3 regions of the Clostridium aromativorans genome follow, and region 3 is predicted to be linked to each of the others. Evidence: riboswitches for the same ligand, from Rfam matches in the RefSeq annotation. Region 3 holds a riboswitch; each other region holds the start of a gene.
The links. Region 3 has a riboswitch for cyclic di-AMP ahead of LN736_RS10620 (cell wall hydrolase). Riboswitches for the same ligand answer to the same signal wherever they lie in the genome.
Positions count from the first base shown of each region.

Region 1: linked by a shared signal. The riboswitch ahead of LN736_RS05275 (cell wall hydrolase) and the one ahead of LN736_RS10620 (cell wall hydrolase) in region 3 are both predicted to bind cyclic di-AMP.
Region 2: linked by a shared signal. The riboswitch ahead of kamA (lysine 2,3-aminomutase) and the one ahead of LN736_RS10620 (cell wall hydrolase) in region 3 are both predicted to bind cyclic di-AMP.

Region 1 is NZ_JAJJPB010000004.1:35,128-42,153, reverse strand. It holds gene LN736_RS05295 (DUF1648 domain-containing protein) at 1-567, shown strand, start outside; gene LN736_RS05290 (flavodoxin family protein) at 679-1,377, opposite strand; gene LN736_RS05285 (pyridoxal phosphate-dependent aminotransferase) at 1,568-2,743, shown strand; gene LN736_RS05280 (amidohydrolase family protein) at 2,799-4,127, shown strand; gene LN736_RS05275 (cell wall hydrolase) at 4,172-4,930, opposite strand; cyclic di-AMP (ydaO/yuaA leader) riboswitch at 4,938-5,070, opposite strand; gene LN736_RS05270 (methyl-accepting chemotaxis protein) at 5,157-6,869, opposite strand.
Region 2 is NZ_JAJJPB010000001.1:167,631-174,656, forward strand. It holds gene hflX (GTPase HflX) at 1-1,240, opposite strand, end outside; cyclic di-AMP (ydaO/yuaA leader) riboswitch at 1,676-1,803, shown strand; gene kamA (lysine 2,3-aminomutase) at 1,968-3,254, shown strand; gene ablB (putative beta-lysine N-acetyltransferase) at 3,226-4,086, shown strand; gene LN736_RS00800 (hypothetical protein) at 4,298-5,557, shown strand; gene LN736_RS00805 (Ryanodine receptor Ryr) at 5,630-7,026, opposite strand, start outside.
Region 3 is NZ_JAJJPB010000012.1:74,778-81,803, forward strand. It holds gene LN736_RS10605 (NAD(P)/FAD-dependent oxidoreductase) at 1-1,521, opposite strand, end outside; gene LN736_RS10610 (CdaR family protein) at 1,511-2,758, opposite strand; gene cdaA (diadenylate cyclase CdaA) at 2,725-3,576, opposite strand; cyclic di-AMP (ydaO/yuaA leader) riboswitch at 3,701-3,830, shown strand; gene LN736_RS10620 (cell wall hydrolase) at 3,834-4,358, shown strand; gene LN736_RS10625 (NAD(P)/FAD-dependent oxidoreductase) at 4,458-5,324, opposite strand; gene trxA (thioredoxin) at 5,428-5,745, opposite strand; gene LN736_RS10635 (tetratricopeptide repeat protein) at 5,914-7,026, opposite strand, start outside.

The DNA.
Region 1 (7,026 bases), on a different contig from region 3:
GAAATGCCTTTTACTGAAATGGCAGTGACTCTCATGCTTTTCATAGTGTATAAGATCATAGGCTGGTCAAAACAGCAGACAAATGTTTCAAACCCTGAAATTTCCGTGAAAAAAAACAGGAGATTCAGGAGAATATGGTCCATATACGCGGTGTTTTCTGCGGTAGCGGTGAATTTGATTTTGACTGTTGGAACCATTCAAATATTTGATATAATTGAAATTTCACACCTGTTTGTGCTCATTTTCACCATAGTCTTTGTCATATTTATAACTTTGATCAGCGTGGTGCTGTCTATAAAGATAGGACAGGGAGGAAGCAATATAGAAATAGGAAAACAGGACTCTGGGAAAATCGAATCTGAATTTACGGATAAAGATGATGATAATTTTTGGAAGCTGGCGAACACCATATATTACAACCCTGATGATCCATTCCTCTTTGTGGAAAAGAGGTTTGGCATAGGCTGGACAATAAATGCAGGGAGACCTGCAGGAATGGCCATATATATAGGTCTGATTGTATTTATAATAGCGGTTATAGGCTTTTCAATCTTTGCCCAAAATTAAAAACCGCCAATTGTGCATCATGAATTGTCAGTTGTGTATTGTGCGCTGTCAATTGCCCATCGTGCATTTTGTGCTGTCAGTTGTGCATTGTGCACTGTTCATTGAATAAAACTACCAGGGACGGTTATGTTCTAGCCATCCCTGTTCTTCCCAATATTTTTTATCAACAGCATTGAAGGTAAATTTTTTCTGGACAAAGCGCATAGCGTAAAAGAGGGCCTTTACTTTTAGGCTGGGTTTTACCTTACCGCATCTGTGCAGGATTTTATCGGATAATTTTTTTACATCCCCATGAATTTTTACTTTTTTCTTTTCACTTACACCCTCCCAGTCTACGGCGGCAACTGCCCTGCCGTAGGTAAATATCTTACCTGTTCCCCAGAAGGTCAAGCTGTCCACAATATCTTTAATTGTAGATTTCATTCCGCCGCCGGCAGCCGTTGAAATAACTAAGGCCATTTTGGAGAACATTGTCTTATTAGGACGGTGTACCATCCACTGAAAGCCGAAATGATCCAGTAATGTCTTCATCTGCCCGCTCACGTGAAATACATATACGGGACTTGTAAAAATAATTAAATCTGCTTTTTCAATTGCCTCTCTTATTGGATTGACTTGATTATAATGAGGACATGCTTTTTCACCTATAGTAAAACATGAACTGCATCCGCGGCAAAAATTTGGCATATCTTTTGGCAGAAAAAATTCTGTAATTTCACTTGTCTCCGGTTGTAGTCTTTCTAAAAATAGCTGGCAAATACTATAAGTACTTCCTCGATGTTCTGTACCGTATATCACTGCAATTTTCATAAGATTCTCCTTGTTTTATATATTGATTGATCTCAAAAACTATAAAGTGAGTTTACCAATATTACAGTTTAATTGCAAGCATAATTGTAAATTGTGTATTGTGAATTGTGAATTGGCAATGGTTGTGTTAGAATATTTTATATAATTAATCAAATATAATTTAAAATTATTGAGGTAGGGGGTAAAATAGGTGATATCTGATAAAATGAAGGAATATGTATCTAAAAGCTCCATAATAAGGGCTATGTTTGAGGAGGGAAAAAAGCTCTCTTCAATTTATGGAGAAGAAAATGTATTTGATTTCAGTCTGGGCAATCCCAATGTAAAACCGCCTGAATCTATAAGAGAGGCTGTATATGAAATATTGAGGGAAGAGCCTCCTAATTTAGTCCATGGATATATGAACAACTCCGGTTATGAAGATGTAAGGGCCAAAATTGCTGAAAATATCAACAAAAAATATAATGTGAAACTCACTAAAAACAATTTAGTAATGACCTGCGGGGCTGCAGGCGGATTAAATATTATTTTGAAAACTCTTTTAAATCCTGGAGATGAAGTTATTGTATTTTCGCCGTTCTTTGGAGAATATGAAAACTATGTAAAAAATTTTGATGGAAGGCTTGTCATTATACCCTCGGACAGTGAAACTTTTGAGCCCGATTTAAATGAACTTGAGGACAAAGTGAATTCCAGGACTAAAGCTGTAATAATAAATTCACCAAATAACCCGACGGGGGTTGTATATTCGGAAGAGCTCATTAAGGGCATGGCAGAAGTCTTGAATAGAAAACAGCAGAAGTTTAATACCAGTATATATTTGATTTCCGACGAACCCTATAGGGAAATAGTATATGACGGAGTGGAAGTACCCTATATATTGAATTACTACAGAAATTCATTTGTCGGATATTCTTACAGCAAATCACTTTCTCTTCCTGGAGAGAGAATAGGATATGTAGTCTGCAGCAGTGATGCAGATGATTTTGATAACATAATGCAATCTTTGAATGTAGCCAACAGAATCCTGGGATTTGTAAATGCGCCTTCACTGTTTCAAAGGGTCATTGCAAAATGTGTGGATTCAAAAGTGGATGTGAACATATACAAAAAAAATCGGGATCTTTTGTACAACCATCTTGTAAAAATAGGATTCTCCTGTGTCAAACCAGATGGTGCCTTTTATCTGTTCCCAAAATCGTTGATACCGGATGATGTTGAATTTGCACAGCGGGCAAAAAAATTCAATCTTCTTATAGTCCCGGGATCATCTTTCAAATGTCCGGGCTATTTCAGACTTTCTTACTGTATTTCATATGATAAAATAGAAAAATCACTGGATAGTTTTGATAAGCTAGGGGTCTGACCCCCTTCCAAAAAATGTCAGGGGGTCAGACCCCTAAAAAAGGGAGATAATTATTGTGAATGAGCAAAAAGAAGTTTGTGCTTTTATAAACTGTAATATAATTGATGGCAGATTTGAAAGCAATATGATAAATGAAGGTGTAATGCTAGTAGAGAATGTAGATGGTATAGGAAAGATAAAATCTCTGGGGAATAAAATGGAGGTTGGCATACCTAAGGACTGTAAGGTATTTGATTTAAAGAATAAATATGTGGTTCCTGGACTTATAGATGCTCATGTGCATCTTTTCGGGGATGGGAATCCTTTTACAGAAGAAGGTGTAAAGAGGACTCCGGATGAAAACCTAGAGTTCATGAAGTCATCTCTTGGAAAATATCTTCTCGAGGAGAACATGAAAAAAAATGCAATGGCAGCACTTCATGCCGGAGTGACTACTTTCCGAAGCGTGGGAGATCCACTTTACTATGATATAGAAGTTAAAAATGAAATGAAAAACGGCGGTCAAATTGGACCTGACATGTTATGTGCTGGACCTATGATATGCATAACCGGAGGGCATGGATATAAACTTGTATCTGAAGCTTCAGATTCACCCTGGGAAGGAAGAAAAAAGGTGAGAGAACATGTTTATAAGGGTACGGATCTTATAAAAATAGCTAGTACGGGCGGAGTTACCGATTCCAGGAAAATAGGCGAAGCAGGAAGAGTCCAGATGACCTATGATGAAATTGCGGCTGTATGTGATGAGGCCCATAGGGCAGGTCTGCTTGTGGCAAGTCACTGCCAGAGCACCAGAGGATTGAAGGAAGCTTTGAGGGCAGGAGTGGATACCATAGAGCACGGTGCTTCCATGGATGATGAAATAATAGAGCTTTTCAAACACAATCCTAAATCCTTGAGAGGCTACAGTGCTCTTATACCTACCTTTGCTCCGGCAATTTATACGTCGGAAATCAGCACTGAGTACACAAAGCTTGATGATGTGCAGTTTGCCAATGGCAGAATTATAAGGGATGAAATGACCAAAGGATTTAAAACTGCTATAGATGAAGGTATAAAAGTTGGACTTGGCACTGATGCAGCCATGCCTTTTGTAACCCACTATAATACCTGGAGAGAACTGCAGCTTCAGGTAAAATACGGCGGAGCCTTAAATGCACAGGCTATATATTTTGCAACTAAATCAAATTCTGAAATTCTGGGAATTGATAAAGAAGTTGGAACCCTTGAGCCTGGAAAATTTGCAGATTTTGTTATCCTGGATGGCAACCCTCTTGAAGATCTGAATTGTTTTGAAAAACCGCTGATGGTGGTTAAACGAGGAAATATTATAGATAATACAAGAGAGTATATAATACCTGAAGTGGAGAAGTTTGTAAAATAGGGTCAGACCCCCTGACAGAAAATGTCAGGGGGTCTGACCCTATTTTAATAAGTAAATACCATCTTGCCATCTCTCAGTGCAATTGGTTTTGACCACAGCCATGTGTTGGTAGTGCTGTCATCAAAATAGTAGAGTGCACCTTTGGTAGGATCGTAGCCGTGAAGCGCATCATAAGCTGCTTTTTTCGATTCCTCCGAGGCGGGTTTGTTTATCCAACCGTTCAATACAGGAGTGAATTGATAGTATCCACCTGATTTTTCATATATTACACCCTTTATAGTGGATGGGTATTTTGGATTGCGGACTCTGTTTAAAACTACAGCAGCCACACCGACCTTAGCTTTATAGGACTCGCTTTGTGCCTCTGCGTTTACCAGCCTTGCAAGTAGATCCAGGTCGCTTTGGCTGTAGGGTACTATAGCGGGAGGAGCTGCTCCTTTGAAGATGTACCCTGAAGGTATATTGAGCACCTGACCCGGATAAATATACTTGTCCACATTAGAGTTGGCGGCAATCAATGTATTTAAAGATATATTGAATTTTTTTGCTATTAAATAGAGAGTATCAGTAGCTTGTACAATATAAGTTTTCGAATTTACCTTTAAAATCTGATTTGGATATATGGTAGTTTGACTTAAATTGTTGTCTCTCATTATCGTATCCACACTGTTCTTGAACAACACGCCTATTTTAAATATAGAATCACCTGATTTTACTGTATAACTTGCTGCATGAACCTGGGTAAAAGATACAGCACAAAGAGATATTGCAAAAAGTATACTCCTCATTTTCTTGAAATGCATATTAGATTATCCCCCTTAATTTTGCCTACGGAGTTAGTTGACGGGTTCGGGACTGTGGGATACCCCTACTTTAAAAGAAAGATTCACCCCTAGATATTATCCCCCGCATTTCATCACTGAAATTTAGGCTTGTCTTGTTTGCTATTCTAACAGTATTTCCAGAAAATATCCATGTAAAATTAGTGGGAAACCTGGTAAATTAAACCAGGTTTTTAACATCTTAACTCTACAACTTAAATTCACCTATTGTCTTTGCAATATTCTGTGCCAGTGCTGCCAGGTTCTGTGATGAATCGGCAATACCTGAAGAGGCCTTGGTGACTTCTTCAACACTGCTCAATATTTCTTCAGATCCGGCAGCAGATTCTTCAGCTGTAGAAGCCGTATTTTCAACAGCTGAATTTATACCTGTCATCATTTCTTTCATTTGTTTTGAAGAAGTGTCCATGTGTTGTGACATGGTATTTATAAAATCAGCATCATTTTCATAGTGCACTCCCGTTTCCATCAGGAGGTTGTAATTGGGCTGGACGCTGTTTGACATGTAATCCAGAATCTCGTTGCCGCTGGAAGATAGATTTTTAAAAGCTGTCTCTACAGAAAGTACCATTTTATTTATACCCTCCACGGTATTGGAGGATTGTTCTGCAAGCTTTCGTATTTCCTCCGCCACTACTGAAAAGCCCTTTCCTGCTTCCCCTGCTCTGGCGGATTCGATGGCGGCATTTAATGCCAGCAGATTAGTCTGTTCTGCTATATTTCCGATTGTTTCCGACATGACTTTGACCTGTGAAACTGCCTCTCCCGCTTTTATAGCTTCTACGATTTTATTTTTTTTCTCATTGTATATGGCCTCTCCCTCTTTTATGCTCTGTGAGGCTTTTTCTTTTATATTTTTAGCACGTTCTTTTATCTCTGAAGAAGTTTTAGACGTCTTTTCAGCATCTCCCAGAAGGATGTCCACACTTTGTGCCATTTTCTGGGAAGATGTGCTTATCTGCTGGGTTACGCTGCTTAGATTTTGAGAACCCGTTGCTATATTTGCCGTAGACTCATTTACAGAATTCATCATTGAGGATATTTCTTCTGTAGATGCGGATAGTTCTTCGCTGGATGCACTCATTTCCTCAATGCTGTTATTTATCTGGCTGATTAAATCCCTTATATTATTTTTTGCATTGTTCAGATTGGTGGCGATATCTCCAATTTCATCTTTGCTGCTGGCCTTTAAAGACTGGCTTAAATCCCCCTTGCTTATTAAATCTGTAAAAGACAGTATCTTGTTGATTCTTTTTATGAGTCCGGCGGTGATCCTGTTGCCTAAAATTATTGCTGCAATTATTCCAATTAGAGTCAGAGCTATAATTGTATAGAAAGAAGTCCTGAATGTATTGTTAATACTTATATACTGCTTTTCGGCCTTTTCGTTTATAATTTTAATCAATTGTTCAATACTTTCAGTGAGTTTGTTTCTATAAGAAGCCGCCTGTTTGTTTAAAGTCATGGCATCATCGTATTTGTCCGAAGCCATGAGGTTTATAATATTATTGCATATGTTCAGCCATTCAGCCCTTTGCTTGTTTAAACTTGCCAACTGAGTTTTTTCCTCCGGTGTAAGATCTGATTTTTCATAAGTACTGATTATATTTGTATTTTGATTTTGTAATTCCTTCATAGCTTCAGCCGTATCTTTTACATTGTTTTTGTCCCTGCTTTCAACTAGATTTATTATCTCGAGGCGAAGCTTCATTGAATTGGCGTCAAATCTGTCTAAATTTTCTATAGATTTCAGATTGGCATTGTACAGTTCGCTGGATTTTTTATTTACCGTGTTTAAATTGATTGTGCCTATCATGCCTATTATTATGATAAACAAAGATGTCACTAGAAATCCTGTTAAAAGTTTTTTACCTATTTTTAGATCCTTGAACCATGTCATATTGATCCTCCTCTTTTTAGTTATGTGCAAAACCATGAACTCGTTTAAGAATACCTTACAACCTCAATTTTATATATGCCGTCTTGATTTTGCAATTAACTTAAATATAATTTAACAATAACTTAACTATAGTACCCATAATCATAACACTTTTAAC
Region 2 (7,026 bases), on a different contig from region 3:
TGTATTTTTCATAATCAGATTTTTTACACTCTACAGATAAAAGTATGCCGTTATTTTCATAACTAGTTGACTTTATTCCTGCATTGTCATTAAAATAAGCTACTATATTTCCCCTATCATAAGGAATTAGAAATTTGCAGCAAATATAGCTTTCAAAAATTTTTCTACGAATTGCCCCCACTAATTTATCCATTCCCAATTTTTTCTTGGCGGAAATATATACATAGTCCTCCTTACTTTCAGGAATTTTGCCTTCCACTAAATCTATTTTGTTATAGCAGTAAATAACGGGAATATCCTCCACACCCAGTTCTCTCAATGTATCAATGGTGACATACATCTGTTTCTCATAATTGGCATTTGAGTAATCCACCACATGAATAAGCATGTCGGCTTCAGAAACTTCTTCTAGTGTTGAGCGAAATGCCTTTATTAAGTAGTGGGGCAATTTACTGATAAATCCCACTGTATCCGTCAATAAAAAGGACTTATTATCTGGCAGATCAATTCTCCTGACAGAAGTTTGCAATGTTGCAAACAGCATATCCTTTTCAAAAACCTGTTTATCATCTGACGGATTAAACAAATCCATCATGGCATTCATAACCGTAGATTTACCTGCATTAGTATATCCCACTAAAGCAATCACAGGTATATCTCTTCTTTTACGCTTTTTTCGTTGATTTTGACGTTGTGACACAAGCACTTCCAGCTCTCTATTCAGGCCACTGATTCTGTTTTCAATTTTTCTACGGTCAAGTTCCAATTTTGTTTCGCCGGAACCTCTGTTTTTAAGAGACGATCCCCCTCCTTGACGATCCATGGATTCCCCAAATCCAATCAATCGCGGGAGCATATACTGAAGTTTTGCTATCTCCACTTGAAGCTGGGCTTCTCTAGTCCTTGCTCTTTTTGCAAAAATATCAAGAATCAAAGAAGTTCTATCTATTATACCGCAATTTAAGCTTTTTTCTAAATTACGAATTTGAGAAGGTGACAACTCGTCATCAAAAATTACCACATCTGCATTTTTCTCATCAACTAATTCACATACTTCCTTAATTTTACCACTGCCTAGATAATGAGATGAATTCACTTTATTTAATTTTTGCGTCACCTCTCCAACTACTTCTATATCACATGCCTCTGCGAGGCTGAATAATTCCTGCATAAGGCTTGCAAAATCCTTATCATTATTAAGATTTGCTCCTGCTATTATAGCTTTTTTCTCCCGTTCCATATATATTCCTCCATTTTTATTGAAATAAAAAACACAGGCCTGCTACCTGCGCATTGAGTAAACGGAATATACGTAACTATTAGATATACGCAAAAGGGAGTGGATTTACGTTTTCCCTTTCTAATACATTTTTACATACATATACCATCATATATCCATATGTTTATAAGGTTTCTTAAAAATAGCCAGATCAATCCCGATTACTCTACACTTATAAGTAGAGCCTTTAATCACTATAAAATTAGTTAAATAAAGCATAAAATCGGAATCTGATACGCATTTTAAGCAGCCCTCCTTAAATCTAAAATCATTTATATGATATCATAGACATAGATGTTTTACAAGTGCATGATAAAAAACAATGTTGTTCATTTGACATACATATGTTAAAGTGTTATGGTTGTATGTATAACAATAAATATGAGAAATAATACAATGTTACTAGCGCTTAATCAATTTGAACGGGAAAACCAATTTTGGGGTGAATCCTGCTTAGGCAGGTAGGGTTAATTTCTTCGATCCGAATCCGTCAGCTAATCTCGCAAGCGTTGAAGGGAAGTTTTTGGTATACTTGAATTTGTATTTTTTAATGTACCTTTGAATTTACGGCTTTACAAGCTGCAGAGACTTCTCTGCAGCTTATTGTTTTTTTGATTGTTCATTGGCTTCCATATAACATAGACAATTTTTTATATTGTATTGTTAATTTTTAAAAGGAGTGTTTGGTTTGAAAAGGAAATACTGGAATATACCATTATGGAAAGACGTTGCAGAAGATGAGTGGAACAGTTGGAAATGGCAGATTTCTAATAGAATTACCACACTGGAGGAATTGGAACAAGTAGTAGATCTCACTGAAGACGAAAGAGAGGGAGTAAAAACTAGTCTTAAAAAACTAAGAATGGCAATAACTCCTTATTATGCAACATTGATTGATCCAGATGACTACAATTGCCCTATTAGAAGACAAGCAATTCCCACCATAGATGAGACCAAAATATCCAAATGTGATATAAATGACCCATTGCATGAAACTCTTGATTCCCCTGTTCCCGGATTAACCCACAGATATCCTGACAGAGTACTAATCCTTGTTACCGAAAAATGTTCTATGTACTGCAGACACTGTACAAGAAGACGCTTTGCAGGGCACAATGATAATTCTCTATCAAACAATGATATACTAAAAGCTATAGAATATGTAAAAGCTCATGACGAAGTCAGGGATGTATTGATATCCGGTGGTGATGCCCTATGCATTTCCGATGATAAGCTTGAATTTATATTAAAGGAGATAAAACGGATAGACCACGTTGAAGTTATAAGAATTGGAACCAGAGTGCCGGTTGTCATGCCTCAGAGAATAACCAGTAACCTGTGCAGAATCATAAAAAAATATCACCCAGTTTGGATTAACACACAATTCAACCACCCAAATGAAATAACCGAAGAATCAATGTTGGCATGCAAGATGCTAGCCGATTCAGGAATTCCACTTGGAAACCAGTCAGTACTTTTGAAAAACATCAATGACTGTCCTTATATTATGAGAAACCTTGTACAGGAATTAGTGAAAAACAGAATAAGACCTTATTATATATACCAATGTGATCTATCCCAAGGTATTGAACATTTCAGGACGCCAGTTTCAACCGGTATAGAAATCATGGAACTTTTACGCGGCCATACCTCCGGATTTGCAGTGCCTACTTTCGTAATTGACGCTCCAGGCGGCGGCGGAAAAATACCTATAGGTCCCCAGTATTTGGTCTCACAAACACCTGAAAAATTAATACTCAGAAACTATGAAGGTGTATTGTGTACTTATACCGAACCATCTGATAAAAACCGCCACTGCAAACATTGTGGACTGTGTAAAAAATTTAAAAACACTCCATATGAAGGCTTAGAAAAACTCTTCAGAGATGAGAAAATATGCTTAACACCAATCAATAATGCCAGAATGGAAAGGAGAAAGCAGTATAATGAGGGCAAGCGGTTGTCAGTTAAATAACTATTATGTCAAAATAGGTAAGAATAAAATATTTGTAGACTATATCAACAGTCGTGTAAAAATAATCGAATTTTGCAATATATCCGTTCAAAATATAAAAAGACTTATTCATTTTGCCTCAAAACAACATATGGGGAAGATCATATGCAACTGTGATATTGAAAACCTGGATAACTTTATCAAAGCAGGTTTTCACTTGGAGGGGAAAATAGACGGTTATTTCAAGGGTAAAGATGCATTCTGTATGTCCTATTTTATCTCCAAAGATAGGACACTCTATAATGAACATTCTAAAGAAGATCTGATTTTAAAGCAGAGCTTAAATAAAAAGGATACTTTTATCTATAACAGTGACAATTCCAACTACCACATAAGAAATGCATCAGAAAGTGATATAGGGGGTATGATAAAATTATTTTCCCGGACATTTTCCACCTATCCATCTGAAATTTTCAGTGAAGATTATCTGAAAAACACTTTAAATAAAAAAGTTTTATATAAGGTAGCAGTGGATAATAATAACAGAATAATCGGTGTAGCTTCAGCGGATCTGGATAGAGAAAATTTAAATGCAGAAATAACCGACTGTGCCACCCATCCACATTATAGGAATAAAGGTATACTGTCTAATATAATCTATTCCCTTGAATTGGAACTGAAAAACATGGAATTTATTACTTTATACAGCCTGTCCAGAGCAATACATCCAGGTATTAATTTCGTACTCAGCAAACATGGCTATACATTTAGAGGAAAGCTCATAAATAATTGTAATATATGCGGTGGTTTTGAGAACATGAATATCTGGGTAAAAAACATCAATATGACTTGAAATTTATAGAGCAATATTACACTGTTCAAATAAGCATATGAAATCAAATATAAAAATAAACCTTTAAAATAATCTCAATAATTCACGATTTTTCATGGTACAAAATGGTACAAATATGATAATATCACTTACCAAACTTTTTTAAAATCCTAAAATCCATACATATTTGGATAATTTAATGAGCACACTAAATAAAAAAGGAGTGATATTGATGTTTAACCCGTTTGACCAAAAGCCCATGCCCCTGGAAGATGGTATCATGGACTGGAAAACCATATACCCAAAATCATATTCAAAGCAGACTATTGATCCATATACAAGGATCCGTATTATTTTAATGAATGGAATCGAGGTTGAAGCAGCTCTTTTCTCCCATCAATTCCATCGTCACTGCAATAACAACGATTTGCGCCGTGAACTGGCAATGCTGCGGCGGATTGAGCAGCAGCAGCAAAAACACATCAACTGGCTCAAACCAATTGACGAGACACAGCTGGAGACCACCATTGGCTACGAACATGTTGCCGTGGATCTGACAGCCTGGCTTGCCCAAAACGAACCGGATTCCAATGTAAAACAGTGCCTTGATTTCGCACTGCTGGAGGATTTCGATCATCTATACCGTTATTCCAACCTGTTGGATCTGGATGAAAATATTCCCTCCCAGCAGCTGGTGAAAAAATATGTAGACATAACCCCGGGACGGCCAACCATAGCAGAACACCGCTGTCCTAAAGAGGAAGTCAAAAGATTTGTGGACTTTAAAAAGGCAGATATTCGTACAAAGCTGAATACCATGATCATAACTGCCGGAGAACAGCAGACCATGAATTTCTATATGAATTTGGGAAACACATATTATAATGATCTGGGACGTCAGCTCTATCTGGAAATTGCCATGATAGAAGAACAGCATGTAAGCCAATACGGGGGACTTATAGACCCCAACTGTACATGGCTGGAAAGCCTTTTGCTTCATGAATACATGGAATGTTATCTCTACTATTCTTTCTATGAGGATGAGGTGGATGCCAATGTGAAATCAATCTGGGAGATGCATCTTCAGCAGGAAATATCCCATTTGCACAAGGCAGCTGAACTTCTTTCCAAATATGAAAATAAACAGTGGCAGCAAGTTGTACCAGGAGCTTTCCCAAAACTGCTTCAGTTTCATGACACAAGGGACTATGTACGAAATATTCTTGCCAGTCAGATTGAACTGACTGCAGACAATGAAGATTTTAAAAATATCCACCAGCTTCCTGCAGATCATAAATTCTTCTGTTACCAGAACAAAGTGAACCACGATATCAACTCAGTGGCAAGTCATATGGTAATTGAACAGCATCAGAGACAGAAAGGCGAGGACTACCGTGACGAATCCCAACCCAATCCAGTGCCGGATCTGTCAGACAGAAAACAGGACAATACCAGCATAGCAAGAACAAATAAATCCATGTCAATGGCTTAATTAAAAAAACAACATGCAGGTAACATCTTAAAAAATATTTCCTGCATGTTGTTTTATATTTATATTCTGCTGCTACTGATGTATGAATTTAAGTTGAGCTTCACAATAACAGGCAAATTTAAGCCTCTCTATTTTAAAATTTGCATCTGCAAATATCCTGGGCCAGCATTTAACATACTCTATTATTTTATTCTTTTCATCTTTCTCCAATTCATCCCAGGACACCATTGAAGAATTGGCATTTCCTTTTTCAGAGAGTCTATATTCATACTCACATTTTCCCAAAATATTCAACTCTTTTTCCGTAAAATCAATAATTTTTGGTTTTTCACTTTCAGACATTGAAATCAAATCATAATAAACTTTATAGAGCATATCAGGTATGTGCCTTGCATAATCTCTAATAGAATCTTTTTGTTCTTCACTTAGATTTTTCCAACATTCATCAGATTTCATGACAATTTCATCTTTGTCATAGTAAATCATCACATGGCTGTAATTAAGTGCCCTGGAAATCTGATCAATTTTCTCATTGAAAAATTCGTCTTTCATTAAATAACGGAAAAATTCATCCTCATCCACATGCAGCTTCAATTGATCCCTGGAAGGCAGATAGGATTGTTCCCATTTCTTTGCACTACTCAACCTGCTCATCTCCAATATAGCTTCCATAGATCTTGACTCATGTTTGTACCTGCCGACTTTTAAAAGTGCCCTCAACACACCCTTGTCTATCTGAACCTCCTGCCTTTCATTTATAAGATGCGGTGCCTTGCGTTCCAAAAGAGATCTCAGCAGCATCGCTCTGCGAATAATAAACAACTGATCTCCCTCATTAGTTTGATTTGGTCCTAAAATATTTACATATCCCCTCAATCTGCTCACAAAATCAGGGCCTTTTGCATTTTGAAATTCCTTAAAAAATTCTCCATATTCAGCCCTGTCCTTAATATCTTCTCCACAAAATTCCTCAAATGTACTGCTTGTACCCCCTGCAAATACAAAGATGGCCTTTCCGATAGGATGGATTGAATTGTCCTCTCTGAATATACCATCCTGCATAGGTGCCAGAAAATATTTCAGCCATCCCAGTTTTCTTTCAAAAGTAGAATCAAATTCATCAAAAAATACCAGAGGAATTTTACCTATCAAAGAAACATCTCTTATTTTATGAAAACTTATAATGAGATCCGATAATGTCCTAAACTGAGATAAATTAAAATCCAATTTTTCAATTAAGTTTGGAGCCACACACGAGGCAACTTCTGTTACTCCAAAAGATTTTCCGGAACCAGGTGTTCCAAATACAGCAATAGAAAGAGGACGAACTGAATTTTTAGAAAGAACATATTCAGACATGAGGTTTTTAATACTCTTATAAGCTTCAAATTCATCCCTGTCAACAGTTTTCAACTTTCCAAATTGCGCTATTGGTATATATTTAAGAGCACTTTCCTCCCCTTTTTTAA
Region 3 (7,026 bases):
ACCCCCTGCATATCCTGCACCTTCTCCACAGGGATATAGTCCACTTAAGGATATACTTTCAAAACTATTGTTTCTAAGTATTCTAACAGGCGCAGAAGTTCTAGTTTCAATACCTGTTATTACTCCATCACCCTCCGCATATCCGGGTATTTTCTTCTCAAAGTAGATAAAACCTTCCTTCAATCCTATAACTACCTTTGATGGAAGGCACTGCTTTAAATCTCTAAACTCATATCCCGGTCTGTAAGTAGGCTTTACTTCACCAAATCCAGTAGAAATTTTCTCCCTTATAAAATCCCTGATCAACTGCACCGGAGCAACGTAATTTCCTCCCCCTAATTTGTACGCTAACCTTTCATAATATCTTTGAAATTCCATACCTTTTAGAGGGGAATTACCTTGAAAATCATTCTCATCAACAGTTACTACCACAGCAGAATTTGCATTATCAAGATTTCTCTTATAATAGCTCATTCCATTAGTCGCAAGTGCCCCTTCTTCTGAAGCCGCAGATACAACTTCTCCTCCAGGACACATACAAAAACTGTAGACCCCTCTTCCACTTTTAGATTTATATGTAAGCCTATAATCTGCAGGGCCCAATTTAGGATGCCCTGCAAATTTCCCATATTGACTTATATCTATCATGTGCTGTGAATGCTCCACCCTAACACCTACAGCAAAAGCTTTGGGCTCCATGAATACTTTTCTTCTAAAAAGCATTTCATATGTATCTCTAGAACTGTGTCCTATAGCAAGTATTAAATTGCTGCAGGGAATTTCACTTCCATTTACAATTAGACCCTTTAATTTTTTGTTTTCTATCATTAAATCCTCCAGCCTGCTGTTAAATAGTATTTCTCCCCCTAATTTTAATATTTTATTTCTTATATTTTTAACCACAATTTTTAAGTTATCTGTTCCTATATGAGGCTTGCCATCATATGTAATTTCATCAGGGGCACCATATTTCGAAAATGTATCCAAAATAAAATCACATCTTTTATCCTTTATTCTAGTAGTCAATTTGCCATCGGAAAAAGTACCCGCTCCACCCTCTCCGAACTGAACGTTGGATTCTAAATTCAGCTTGCCGGTGGTCCAAAATCTATTTACTGTTTTTGCTCTATCTTCAATTTTTTCCCCTCTTTCTATTATAAGCGGTCTGTATCCTTTTCTTGCCAAAAGAAGGCCTGCAAACATACCTGCAGGCCCCATTCCAACAACTACAGGTCTGGAATCCATTTCCTTTCTCCCCGGAATTATTTTCCATCGTACAGTTCTTCCTTCTATTATTACATCTTTATCCACTGACTTTAATTTTTTTTCTGCTGAGCATACTACTTCTACAGAATAATTAAATTTTATACTGTTCTTTCTTCTGGCATCTATAGATCTTCTCAGTACTCTAAATTTTTCAATATCACTTTTACTTATTCTAAGTTTTTTTGCAGATTTACTTTTCAATTCTTCTAAATTTCCATCTATACCCATAATCAAATTATTAATTCTAATGGCCATTTTGTCCCTCCGACGTTTTTTTACTTATTTCTAAATTCACACTCTGCGGATTTTGAGATACTAATGTCAATCCCTGAGGTAGAGATATCACTACATTGGCGGAGTGAACCCCTTCATCCATCGAATCCGCATCTACAAAGCAAGCTATACTATTTTCATTTAGATTATTTAGAATACTATCAGATCCAGAAACTACTATCGATACACTCCCGCTGCTCAATTTGGCTGTATAATTGTCACTTAAATTCCTAACAAGTATATTCAAATTTAATTGCCTCTGCGATTCCCCATCAACTTTAAATGTACTCGAATTCAATTTTAATTGTATCACTCCATCACTATTTACTAATTTTACCCCTTCTGGAACTACTAACTTGATCTGTGTACTTTCTGCACTTCCTATTTTGCTTAAATCAACAGGCTCTGTATCTATTCCACTTATATTCTTTATCACACTTTCATTGCCAGCTATATCTACCTTATCCGGCACAGCAGTCATCAAATTAGTTTCCGAACCATTTATAGAATTACCACGAACTTTAATATTTACTGGAACGGTTTTTATTTTTCCAATAGGTATGACAACCTTAACAGCAGAAGGACTTATACTGGTATCTTTTATTAAATTTCCAGATACATCTTGAGGTTGAAGCGATAATGTTGTACTTATGTCATTTTGAGCATATTTTAAATCATATATAGCTGCAGCATATTTCACCGCATTTATTGAATCTTGAGCACCGCTTATTTTTGCTTTTTCTGTTTTCAAGACAGGATCTAGAGCATAATATCCTTCTTTGGGTTTTCCTCTTAGTATTATTTTTATGGATACAAATTTTTCCTTTAATTCGTCTAACTGTATTTTTATCCATAAATTTTGATTATTTATTATACTTATATTACTGGGGCTCTTTTTTACAGTTACCGGTATATTATTTTCTCCCTTTTTCATAACATAAGCACTTAAATCCGAGTTCAATTGAAAATCACTGGGCCTTACCGAATATACATCAGAAGCATTTCCTTTTATTACGAGAGATACATTAGGCTGTTCATTACCCACCTGAACAAGCTTTGATTGAGCAAGTACATTTTTATTTACTATAGTTACAGGAACTACAATTTTTCTTTCTGTCATAGGGTTTTCTATATTAAATATATATAACCATAAGATAAATGCAGCAATAACACAGCATACTTTTATTAAGATCTGGTTCTTTTTATTTTCTTCTTCCACTCAATCACCCTCTCTCTCCATGTGAACTTTTTTTGAAATCTTCTTTTCATTATATTAATAAGAATTTTTTTAAGTCTATCCTTAGTATAATTCCTTATTAATTTTCCATTAACGGCAAAAGAGATAGTTCCTGTTTCCTCAGAAACTACTATAATCAGGGCATCAGAATTTTCTGATATACCAAGGGCTGCTCTATGTCTTGTACCTAATTTTTTATTCAATTCATTATTATTTGTAAGAGGCAAAAAACACCCCGCTGACACTATTCTGTCATTTCTTATTATAGTTGCCCCATCATGCAAAGGTGTATTTACTACAAATATATTCTCTAAAAGAGCCGAAGATACTACAGCATCTATTTTAGTCCCTGTATTTATTATATCTTCAAGTCCTGTAATCTGTTCAATTACAATGAGAGCTCCTGTTTTGCTCTTCGATAAATTATCTACAGAATTTACAACTTCTGTTACAACTCTTTCCATTACCTCTTCATCCTGTAATATATGTTTATCATTAAAGGCTGTTCTTCCAAGATGTTCAAGTGCACGGCGAATTTCAGGCTGAAATATAATAACAAAAGAAAGAACACCTATAGTCAGCGTTTTTGTAAGTATCCAGTTAAGCATTACCAAATGAAAAAAGCTGCTTATGGGTATAAGAAATATTATAAGCACAATTCCCTTTAAGAGCTGCTCGGCTCTAGTTTCTTTTATAAGCATATACACTTTATAAAGTATGTATGATACCACTAATATATCCACAATAGACCACAAACTTATATTCCTTACTGAATTAACTATTATTTGCAATAATTCCACCCGTTCCACCGTCCTATAAAAATATCTCTTAATAATTATACACTATTTAATATTGTTTATATCAATACTTTAAAGTATTTTAAAAAAATTTTAATAAAATGTATTTTATTTTAATAAATGGGTACAATATCATTGACCTAAGTTTAAATAAAAAACACGGGGAAACCAGTAATATTGGGGTGAATCGTATTATACGTAGGTTATGCCTTTACCGAACCCGTCAGCTAACCCCGCCGGTAATAAGGAGATGATTTGATTTGAAAAAATTTTTTTATTTTATTATTCTCTTTTTGATGCTATTTATGCCATTACAGAATGTAAGCTCATGTACTCTCAACAATGCAAACTCCACTTTATTTAATGAACAGGAGGAGGTTGTACAGGTATTTAACTACTCTGACCAAAAGATACCTATAACACAAGATGATGTAAATTTAATGGCTAAGGTAGTTTATGCCGAAAGTAATTGTGAACCCTTTGAAGGTAAGGTGGCAGTGGCTTCTGTAATACTCAACAGATTACAATATCCGGAATTCCCAAAAACAGTAAAGGGAGTAGTAACACAAAAAGGAGCTTTTTCCTGTGTCAGAAATGGAACTATAGATGTAGTAGCAAACAAAGATAGTTATAATGCAGTCTTACAGGCATTAAAAGGAGTAGATCCAACTAATAAGTCTATTTTTTTCTATAATCCTAAAATAGCTACATCTCAATGGATGAAAAATATACGCAAAAAAAATGTCAAATCTATAGGAAATCACGTATTTTTTGTAGTAAATTAAATAAAGAGGTGTACTTTTGCAAAATAAACTTGCAGAAGTACACTTTTTTATAAAACTTATTTATTCAATTCACCATTAACTTTTCATTGTAATTTGAAATTATGAATCACTTAAATTATCTAAATACGAAACGGCATTTAACGCCGCTATCTGCCCCTGGCCCACAGCTTTCATGTATTGATAGGGTTTTCCGGCACAATCTCCGGCTGCAAAACACCCTGGTATATTCGTATTCATATTTACGTCTATTTTCACATGATTATCTTGCATAGCAATTCCTGGAACAAGCTGTGCCGGTGAAATACTGTCCTTTAATACAAATACTCCATCTGTAATTATTTCTCTATCCTTCAAAAGTACCTTTTCCACTTTTTCTTTTCCATATATTTCTAGTTCTTTGCCTCTTACTACTTCTATATCCCCATCCAATTTTAATTTATCTCTATACATAGGTACATAATAGACCTTTTTAACCAGTTCATTTACATAGTTAGCCTCTTTCTCAGCTTCTTTGTTATATCCTATAATAGTCACAATCTTTCCCTTATATAGAGGAGCATCACAAGTAGCACAATACCCTACCCCTCTTCCCAAAAACTTCTCCTCTCCCCTTAAAGGTTTAGTATATTCAATACCAGTAGCCAATACAATAGTTTTTGCCTCATACATTTTTTTGTTGACCATAAGGCCGAAATATTCACCCATGGCATATATTTCATTTATTCTCTCTAAAATTATATTTATATTCATAGATTTTATATGTTTCTCAAACTTATCTTTTAGCTGCAGTCCCGTTATATCTGGAAGTCCAAGATAATTTTTGATTTGGGCAGCTTTCACCAGCTTTTCACTAAGTTCCGCATTTCCAAAGAGAATAATATTTTTATTCCTTATCTTAGCATTGATTGCTGCAGAAAGTCCTGCTGGCCCACTGCCCACTATGGCAATATCATATCTAGAATCCACTTGTATACACCTCCTGATCCATTTACCGCTATAATTAAAATGACAAATCAACAGTGTCAATTTGTCATTTTAGCATGTTTAGATTTTTGACAACTATCCACAATTAAACATGTTTTTTCAAAACATCTTTTATAGTATCCTTTGGTCTAAATCCAATAAACTTATCTACTATATTTCCATCTTTAAATACCATGACAGTTGGAATACTGGCAATTTTGAATTGGGCTGCAGTAACTGGGTTTTCATCTACATTCAGCTTAAAAAACTTTGCTTTTCCCTGCATTTCATCTGAAACCTCCTCTATTACAGGTGACAGCATTTTACAAGGTCCACACCAAGAAGCCCAGAAATCAACAACTACAGGAGTAGATGAATTTTTAATTGAGCTGGAAAAATCTGAATCCTTTATTTCTTCTACCATTATTCTTCCTCCTTACAAATTATAGGGATATTTCCCCTAATTATATTTTACCTGAATGATTAGCCACTGTAATTTCTCATTTTTTCTTTAAGGTTGAAAATAGCAGTGCTTCATCAAATTTAGATAACAATTTTATTATTTGTCTAGTAACTAATTTTTAGTCTTTATTTAACCATTTAAAATATCGTCTATTACAGAATTATTGTAAATGGATGTTGGATATTTATTTACTAATTTTTGGGCATAATTTTTGGATATATTCATATTCATACCTTTATATAGAACAGCAAGCCTATACAAAACTGTATCTTCATAGCTTCCCTCAGAAAAGCTCTTATCATACTGAGAATAATACTTTAATGCACTGCTAGAATCTCCTGATAAATCAATAGACCTTGCAAGGAAATATGTTATATGAGGGTATAAATAACTTTTAGTTCCAACTACATAGGCTTTCTTAAAATAAGAAACAGCATTATTATGATCTCCACTGTCCAAATATTTACTACCTAAATTATAAAAATACAAACATCCATCTTCACTTAGGATCTTATAAGCTGTTAATAGAATTTTCTTATCATTCGGATTTAGCTTCTTGTCTTTCCATTTAACAAATTGCAAGTACATAGAATTATAATCTTTATTCTGTATATAATTCTCCATATTTTTCTTCGGAAAAACATCCACATTGCCTACGTTTTGATTGTTTTTTAAACTATTTTTCACTTTTTCCACTTTGACCACATTATCTTTGCTTTCAGAATTATTTCTAAAATTCAATCTACCACTGTAAATACACACCCACCATAGAGATGCTGCAAATAAAACAACTACAAAAATACATACTACTTTTTTTATATTTAATCCTTTTTTTATAACATCCATGTCTTTAAGCAATTTCATACTTTTTTTTGCCTGAGGGTTATCCACATCCACTTTAAAAACATTATTTATCTTCTCCAGTGCCTTATTGTAGCTGCCTCTTTTTATGTGGCACAGTGCACTGCAATTATTTACTTCGATATAATTAAAATCACTTTCAGCACATTTTTCAAGCAGCATCAATGCTTCATTTATTCTCAATTCTTTGATTAACATTAGAGCTCTTTTATATAGATCAAATCTTGTATCATCATCTTTCGAGCCTTCAATATATTTTTGAGCCACTTCATCATTGTTGACTTTATAATTCATGTTCCAAATTTTTCTTGCATTCAATAAGTCACCTTTCAAATATAGTAAAAGTCCCTTTAAGTTAATAGCTGCTTTATTTTTTATATT